DNA from 2 places in the Paenibacillus sp. TC-CSREp1 genome. Region 2 is predicted to be linked to the other one. Evidence: riboswitches for the same ligand, from Rfam matches in the RefSeq annotation. Region 2 holds a riboswitch; the other holds the start of a gene.
What was found. A riboswitch is a leader RNA that binds a small molecule or an ion and turns the genes downstream of it on or off. The one in region 2 is predicted to bind cyclic di-AMP.

Region 1 (3,876 bases), on a different contig from region 2:
AGAACCGAGGCTCTGTGGTTTGGGGCAGCTTTTTTCAAAGTGTAGAAACGGGTGTTATTTATTTCAATAATTTCTGAATATCCTCTACAATTTTATCAGGTGTAGTCTGGGGAGCATAACGCTTCACAACGTTCCCTTCCTGATCGACAAGGAATTTGGTGAAGTTCCATTTGATGGCCTTGGAGCCGAGCAGACCTGGTGCTTCCTTAGTAATATGCTGGAATAGCGGGTGAGCACTGGCACCGTTAACGTCAATCTTCTCAAACATAGGGAAGCTTACGCCATAGTTCATCTGACAGAACTCAGCGATGTCATCAGAGGAACCCTTCTCCTGGGCAAACTGGTTGCTGGGAAATCCAAGGACCTCGAAAGGAGCATCCTGAAATTGATCCTGCAGCTCCTGCAGGCCCTTGAATTGAGGAGTTAGGCCGCACTGGCTTGCGGTATTTACAATTAACAACACTTTGCCGCGATATTGGGACATTTCAATCTCTTGTCCGCGAAGGGTGTTTACTTTGTAATCATAGACTGACATGGGGATCGCCTCCATCATATTATGTTGATAAGTTTATTATATTTTATACAATTAAATAATGCAAAATCAATTTACGGAGGACACTATTATCCTTATCGGCTCACCTTATTCATAGAAGGAATGCAATTCGCTTGATCAATTTTTTGTGCGGGCGAGAATTAGACAGCTTGGAAGAGTTGGATAGCGTATAAGCTCATTGTAAGCGTTATTATTGAAGTTTATTGCCGGAATTCTGACGATTCGGTGATCTGCCCGGACTTTACATGATCATGGCACGGGTGTATGATTCAAAGCGTAATTTGAATTTTAATTATATTGTACCTGAAAAACGAAACAGACGATGATATCGATCGGTCTTACATGCAAGATTTACGAACGATGTTTCAATCGCTGAGTTTCCATTCATCGTGGGTGGAAAACGGGGGAACCAACAGGATGGGCTGTATTACAGCAGCAGACATCCATGGGGTGAATTTTCCGGTGACAGCCGGAAATAGGGCGACTCTCGCGCCCGAATCCGTCAGCTAACCTCGTAAGCGTTAAAGGGAGAGGCAACAAACCGCACGCTGGTTCATGGCGTTTTCGCCATGGATTATTTAAGAAGCGTTTCGGAGGCCTTGGTCCCCACGCTTCTTTTTTGTTGTCTTTTCACGCCAAGGGAGGAACGAATGATGGATACAGAGATGATTTTAGTAACCGCACCAAATGAAGCTGGACGTAAATTTGTGAAGCTGCTAATGTACAAAAAAATGCCTTTTGCCGTTCTGACAAACAGTGCGGGTGAGGAGCGCAAGCTCCGCCGGATCGGAGTAGAGCATGTGATTCGTATGAATACAGCAGCAGCTCAAAAATGGTTTTTGCCGCAGACGAGCGTAGGCAACGTATTTATTTTTGAAAACAGTCTGAACCTGACTTGCCGTTACCTGCAGATTGTTCGCTCCTGGACATCCAAGTCTCTATGCGTGATAACGGAGCAAAGTCATCCAAAAGGCATTTATCGGGGCATGGGTGCGGACAAAATTGTGTATTCGTTAAATGGAGAAGTTGGATTCTTGCTTAATAGTTGCAATAAACTCGAAGCTGAAGCAAGCAGCTTATGATTGATCCTGTGTAAGGTGCCTGTTATAATTACAGGTATGGACTAACGGAATCCGAGGAGACTCATGCTTGTCGTGAGTCTTCTTTTTTATGGATACAGCATGCGCGCCCGGGATCGTCATTGAGTGGCGTACAAGGAGGAATTGGCTTGCCGGATATTGCCGGGTTGAAGTGGTTGTTTTTTGATGTAGGGGATACGCTGGTGGATGAATGGGAGCCTGTTGACGATATTATCGGGCAGTTTGTGCGTGAGGCGAATGCTTACGACTATCCTGTGAAAATTGAGGATGTACGGGAGCTGTTTGCACAATGTTACCAGAACTACGAACAATGGCCTATGAAGGTAGCCATACGGACATACATTCAGGATGAAGGTCACCGCAAACTGATTCAGGAGAAGCTGAAATTCCACAAAGAGCTGGAGCGGCCATTTCCTTCTGCAGCCAAGGTGCTCAAGCAGCTGTCGCAGCACTATCACATAGGCATTATTGCGAATCAGAGCCCGGGGACTGAAATGCGGCTGGAGAGTTATGGACTTCGAAAATATGTTCATGTACTGGCCTGCTCGGCAGAAGAAGGAGTGTCCAAGCCCGACCCGGAATTGTATGCGGTTGCCCTGAAACAGGCTGGTTGTGCCCCGGAGGAAGCGGTGATGATTGGAGATCGGATTGACAATGATATCGTTCCCGCTCGTAGTCTGGGCCTGCATACCATTCGTATTCTCCAGGGATATGGAAGGTTTCAGCCAGTGCAGTCAGAGCATGAGCGTGCAGACTGGACGGTTAAATCATTGGATGAACTGTTGCCGCTGCTCATACCTGATAACGATGCATCTTAGTTCATATGAGCATTAGGTTACATCAGGTCGAGTTAGAGGTTATATGCAGCTGGGCTGTATAACAAATGAAAGACTTAAAAAGGCTGATTCGCGTTGGTAATCGTACCAGACGGCGAGTCAGCCTTTTTTTATATTACGGGATTTTTGAAAGTTGAGATTATTCTGTCATCGGAGTGCAACTGTAAACGTCCTTAGTTCAGCTTATATATAAGTTAGAACAGCATAATAGTCTGGATAATCAGGTACACGTTCAGCACTACGATGATCGCAGCGATAATCCAGGAAACGACCTTGAGCCAGAGTTTATTAACAAACGGGCCCATGCTTTTTTTGTCACTCGTGAACATCACCAGCGGGATAACGGCAAAAGGCAGCTGCAGGGACAGTATAACCTGGCTCAGAATCAGCAGTTCCTCTGTTCCGCGTTCGCCCGCAATGGCGGTTACAATGACGGCCGGAATGATTGCGATCAGCCGTGTGACGAGACGACGCAGCCAGGCCGGAATACGAATATTCAGAAACCCCTCCATGACGATCTGTCCAGCAAGCGTACCTGTGAGGGTAGAGTTCTGACCTGATGCGAGCAAAGCGACGCCAAACAGGATGCTGGCAATGGTGGTGCCGAGCAGCGGAGTCAGCAGATGATATGCATCTGAAATCTCGGCAACCTGGGTCATGCCTGCGCTGTGGAATACTGCCGCCGATACAATCAGGATGGCTGCATTAATGAACAGGGCCAGCGTCAGTGCGATGGTTGAATCCATCGTGGTGTATCGAATCGCTTCTCTTTTCCCCTGAGCTGTCTGCTCGATCTGACGTGTCTGTACGATGGAAGAATGCAGATACAGGTTATGCGGCATGACCGTCGCACCAATGATGCCGATGGCAATGTAGAGCATAGCCGGGTTCTGCAAAAGCTCACTGCTGGGTACGAATCCGTGCAGTACACCGCCCATGTCCGGTTTCGCCAGAAAGAGGTCGATCCCGAAACAGAGCGCAATGGTGGCCATCAGCACGATGACAAGGGTCTCCAGTGCGCGGAAGCCTTTATTTTGCAGGACAAGAATGATCAGCACATCAACAGCGGTAATAATCACCCCATACAGCATGGGGATATTAAACAGTAGTTTCAGGGCAATTGCCGAGCCTATGACCTCAGCCAGATCGGTTGCTGCAATAGCGAGCTCACACAGAATCCATAACATCATAACTACAGGGAAGCTGAAGCGTTCACGGCAAGCCTGAGCGAGATCCCGTCCAGTAACAATCCCGAGCTTGCCTGCAAGAGATTGCAGGACTACAGCCATCATATTGGATATAAGGATAACGGATAACAAGGTATAACCGAACTGGGAGCCGCCTGCGATGTCCGTAGCCCAGTTGCCCGGGTCCATGTAGCCAACAG
Region 2 (3,876 bases):
CCAATGCTGGTGCAGCTCATGATTATTTATTATGGTGTTTCCTTGACTTTTGGCATTAACTTCTCGGCGCTTCAAGCAGGTATTATGACACTTTCCATTAACAGTGGTGCGTATCTTGCAGAGATTTTCCGTGCAGGGATTCAAGGCGTGGACCGTGGTCAATTGGAGGCAGCCCGCTCACTTGGTATGGGCAGAGGCGCTGCGATGCGTTATATTATTTTGCCACAGGCCTTCAAAGCCGTGTTGCCGGCGATCGGTAACGAGTTTGTGACCATCATTAAAGAATCTTCCATTATCTCGGTCATCGGTATGGTGGATATTATGTATCAGGCAAGTGTAGTCAAAAACATTACGTACCAGGGAATGAATCCATTCCTTATTGCGGCAGCGATTTATTTTGTAATGACATTTATTTTGTCCAAGCTGCTGGGTCGATTGGAAAGGAAGTTGGGTGCAAGTGATAGACGTTAGACAATTACACAAATCTTATGGAAAAAATGATGTACTGAAGGGAATTGACGTAACCATCGCCAAAGGTGAGGTTGTTGTGGTAATCGGTCCTTCCGGTTCAGGGAAAAGTACGTTTCTGCGCTGTCTGAACCTGCTGGAGCAGCCAACCTCAGGCCAGATTGAATTTGAGGGTGTATCGATTACTGACCCCAAGCACAATATCAACGCAACTCGTGAAAAGATGGGCATGGTGTTCCAGCATTTTAATCTGTTCCCACATAAAACGGTGCTGCAAAACATCACGATTGCTCCGATTAAGGTGAAGAAACAATCGACGGAGGAGGCCAACAAAATCGCCGAGGATCTTCTAAAGACGGTCGGTTTGGCTGACAAAAAAGATGTGTATCCCAATCAGCTGTCTGGTGGACAAAAGCAGCGGATTGCAATTGCAAGAGCACTGGCTATGCAGCCGCATGTAATGCTGTTTGATGAGCCTACATCAGCTCTGGACCCTGAGATGGTTGGAGAGGTGCTGGAAGTTATGAAACGACTGGCCGAAGGTGGCATGACGATGGTGATTGTTACACATGAGATGGGCTTTGCGCGTGAGGTGGGTGACCGCATCCTGTTCATGGACGGTGGAGTTATTGTTGAAGAAGGTACACCTGATGAGGTGTTTGGCGCTCCCAAGCATCCACGGACACGTGATTTTCTTGCAAAAGTTCTCTAATTGATTTTTATATTCCATTAGAATCAAAGCGTTATCGACCTGATGTGTCGGTAACGCTTTTTTTTAATTTTCGATCAAGAAATGTAACCTTTCTGTTACCTGATTGCTAATGATAATACCTGGGGAATGGATCTGAAATAGTGATTTTTTTATGAAAAAGCAGACTGGATCAGGCTGGTGAATCGCAAAATGGTAACATTTACTACAGCTCATGGTTACAAAATTGTGATATATTGAATGCGGCCGAAATTTCCGGAGAGGAAATGCGGGGGATGTAACAATGCAATTGTCCTGTCATATGGACAGCACACTGCTAGGGGTGAATTAGGAATACATAATGCATCAGCATGTTCAGTACAGCCTATAGGGTGGGTTCCTCCATCCGAATCCGACAACTAACTTCGCAGGCATAATGAGGAGGAAGACCATGTTTAACCACAAACGTATATCAAAAGCAGCCATCGCACTACTGACATCCGTACTATTGATTCAAGCTGTTCCCGCTCACGCAGAATCTGTACATGTTGCTAAAGAGGGAGATACGTTCTTTACGTTATCGAAGCAGTATGGCGTTTCCACAGACAAATTAATGAATGCCAATAAAAATATTTCACCGTATAACATCTATGGTGGTTTGAAAATTACGATTCCGGGCCAGGAAGAAGCAGCGGCGGCACCAGCAAAGATGAAAGCTCAAGCAAATACGGTTAAAGCTGCCAGTCTGGATGTGAATGCCGAGAATAAAGTTGTACAAGCCTGGGGTAAAACCTTTGATTACAGCAAAACCATCAATGTGAAGGCTACAGCATACTCCGCGGATGCTTCTGAAAATGGAGGATGGGGCGCTGTCGATTATTTCGGCAATCCGCTGGAGCTTGGAACCATTGCGGTAGATCCGAAGGTCATTCCTTTTGGCACGAAAGTGCTTGTAACGGGCCATTCACATCCGGGGCTGCCGAAGCAAGCCTTCGTAGCTACGGCACTCGATGCAGGGAGTGCGATTAAAGGCAATCGCATTGATATTTTCATTCCGGGCAGCAAGCAGTTTGTAAATACATTTGGTTTCCAGGATGTTGAGCTTTACGTTTTAAAGTAGTTGCTTGATTAATGGACTTGATTCTGGATGTATCCATGATTAAAAGCTAATAAAATTGAATAACAAACAGATACAGGGTGTTCTTGGGTATTATCATGATGTGTTGTCATGTTAACGCCAAGGAACACCCTGTTTATTGCAGTCAGCTATATTTACTGCTTTTCCTTGGATAGCTTCAGCATTTCATCCAAAGTAACGAGATCATATCCTCGATTCCGCAGTTCCTCAATCACTTCAGGCAATGCTTCAACGGTACCATTCAGATTGGACCCTGTGCCTCCACCGGCATGCTGCAGTACAATGGAGCCGGGTTTGACCGCAGAAAGAATGTTATATTTCACTTTCTCTTTCGGAAGGCCCTTCCAATCCAGAGAATCAACATTCCAGTTAACGATGCTGTAACGCTGCTTTCGAGCCCAGCGAAGCTGTTCCTCATTAATATCACCATATGGGGGGCGAATCATTTTCGGCGTGTATCCGGTCAGACGCTGGATAATGTCTCCAGTACGTAAAATTTGCTTGCGAAAAGCGGTCATGGATAACTTGCTGAATTCAGGATGATTATAGCTGTGATTGCCTATAACATGCCCTTCCTTCACCATACGTTTTACCAGATCTGGATGTTTCTCGGCCCGGCTGCCTACAACAAAAAATGTTGCGCGCACCTTGTATTTTTTTAATACATCCAGCACCTGACCGGTAAATCGCGGATCGGGAACATCATCAAAAGTAAGCGCAACCTGCTTGGTGGAAGGACCGTTTGTTTTAAAGGTGTCCGCATATTTCTGCCGCAGTTGTCCCAAGGTCAGCTGCTCTTCTCCGGTATCTGAAGTGGATGCAGGGGTATGAGACCTTTCCTCAGCGCCTTCTGGGGACACATAAGCATGAGCGGGAGAAAGCGGCAAAGCTCCTAAGCTGATAACCGTAATAAACACAATCATAATGAGGCGTAAACGCATATGTAAAGGCCTCCTTTTTTCAAAAATGACGTTCTTTATGGTATGCCCTGTGATAGTGACTTTTATGCGTGTGTGAGAAGTCTCATTGCACAGTAGACGTCTAGAAAGTCATAATTCTACCATATATCACATATAGAGAAGGACAGGTGGAGTGAGATGAGTACATATGATCTGAAATCCATTCGATTAGAGGTTATTGAAGCCGGAGTGGATAAAGTATTTCTGGTTACTGGCGGGAAAGCTCATATTGGGGCTGTATCGACCTTCTATGTGGACCAGGAGCGCGTTAGCGGTACGACAGTGCATATCCCTGGTCATAAGGAGCAGGAGCTATGTGAGCGGCTTGCCCGAAAGGCAGCTCTTCAATTAAAGGTAACCGTTACGGTAATTATGGGCATTCATTTTGACAGCATCACACGCATGCAAATCGACGAAATCGTGCACACTGCAGAGAGGCTTATGGACGAACATTTGAGCAGGATGCCAGAGCAAACGCAGCTATCTGAGGAGTCGCAGGAAGAGCGGCCGAACTAAAAACGAATATAAACAGGATGTAGAAATTGCTTCTGGTAATCAGGCTTTCATCTTGTTTTAATTTTTTTGTGCTAAAATTGAAACGAGTTACAGAATGCTGCGTATGT

Region 1: it holds a riboswitch for cyclic di-AMP, as region 2 does, so the genes downstream of both, ACQSGY_RS25710 (hypothetical protein) here and ACQSGY_RS08025 (3D domain-containing protein) in region 2, are expected to answer to the same signal.

The regions. Positions count from the first base shown of each region.
Region 1 covers NZ_JBNOKM010000021.1:16,070-19,945, forward strand. The annotation lists gene ACQSGY_RS25705 (glutathione peroxidase) at 59-535, opposite strand; cyclic di-AMP (ydaO/yuaA leader) riboswitch at 914-1,089, shown strand; gene ACQSGY_RS25710 (hypothetical protein) at 1,204-1,635, shown strand; gene ACQSGY_RS25715 (HAD family hydrolase) at 1,755-2,471, shown strand; gene ACQSGY_RS25720 (Nramp family divalent metal transporter) at 2,684-3,876, opposite strand, start outside.
Region 2 covers NZ_JBNOKM010000004.1:313,841-317,716, reverse strand. The annotation lists gene ACQSGY_RS08035 (ABC transporter substrate-binding protein/permease) at 1-471, shown strand, start outside; gene ACQSGY_RS08030 (amino acid ABC transporter ATP-binding protein) at 458-1,180, shown strand; cyclic di-AMP (ydaO/yuaA leader) riboswitch at 1,412-1,605, shown strand; gene ACQSGY_RS08025 (3D domain-containing protein) at 1,608-2,276, shown strand; gene ACQSGY_RS08020 (polysaccharide deacetylase family protein) at 2,429-3,235, opposite strand; gene ACQSGY_RS08015 (hypothetical protein) at 3,392-3,769, shown strand.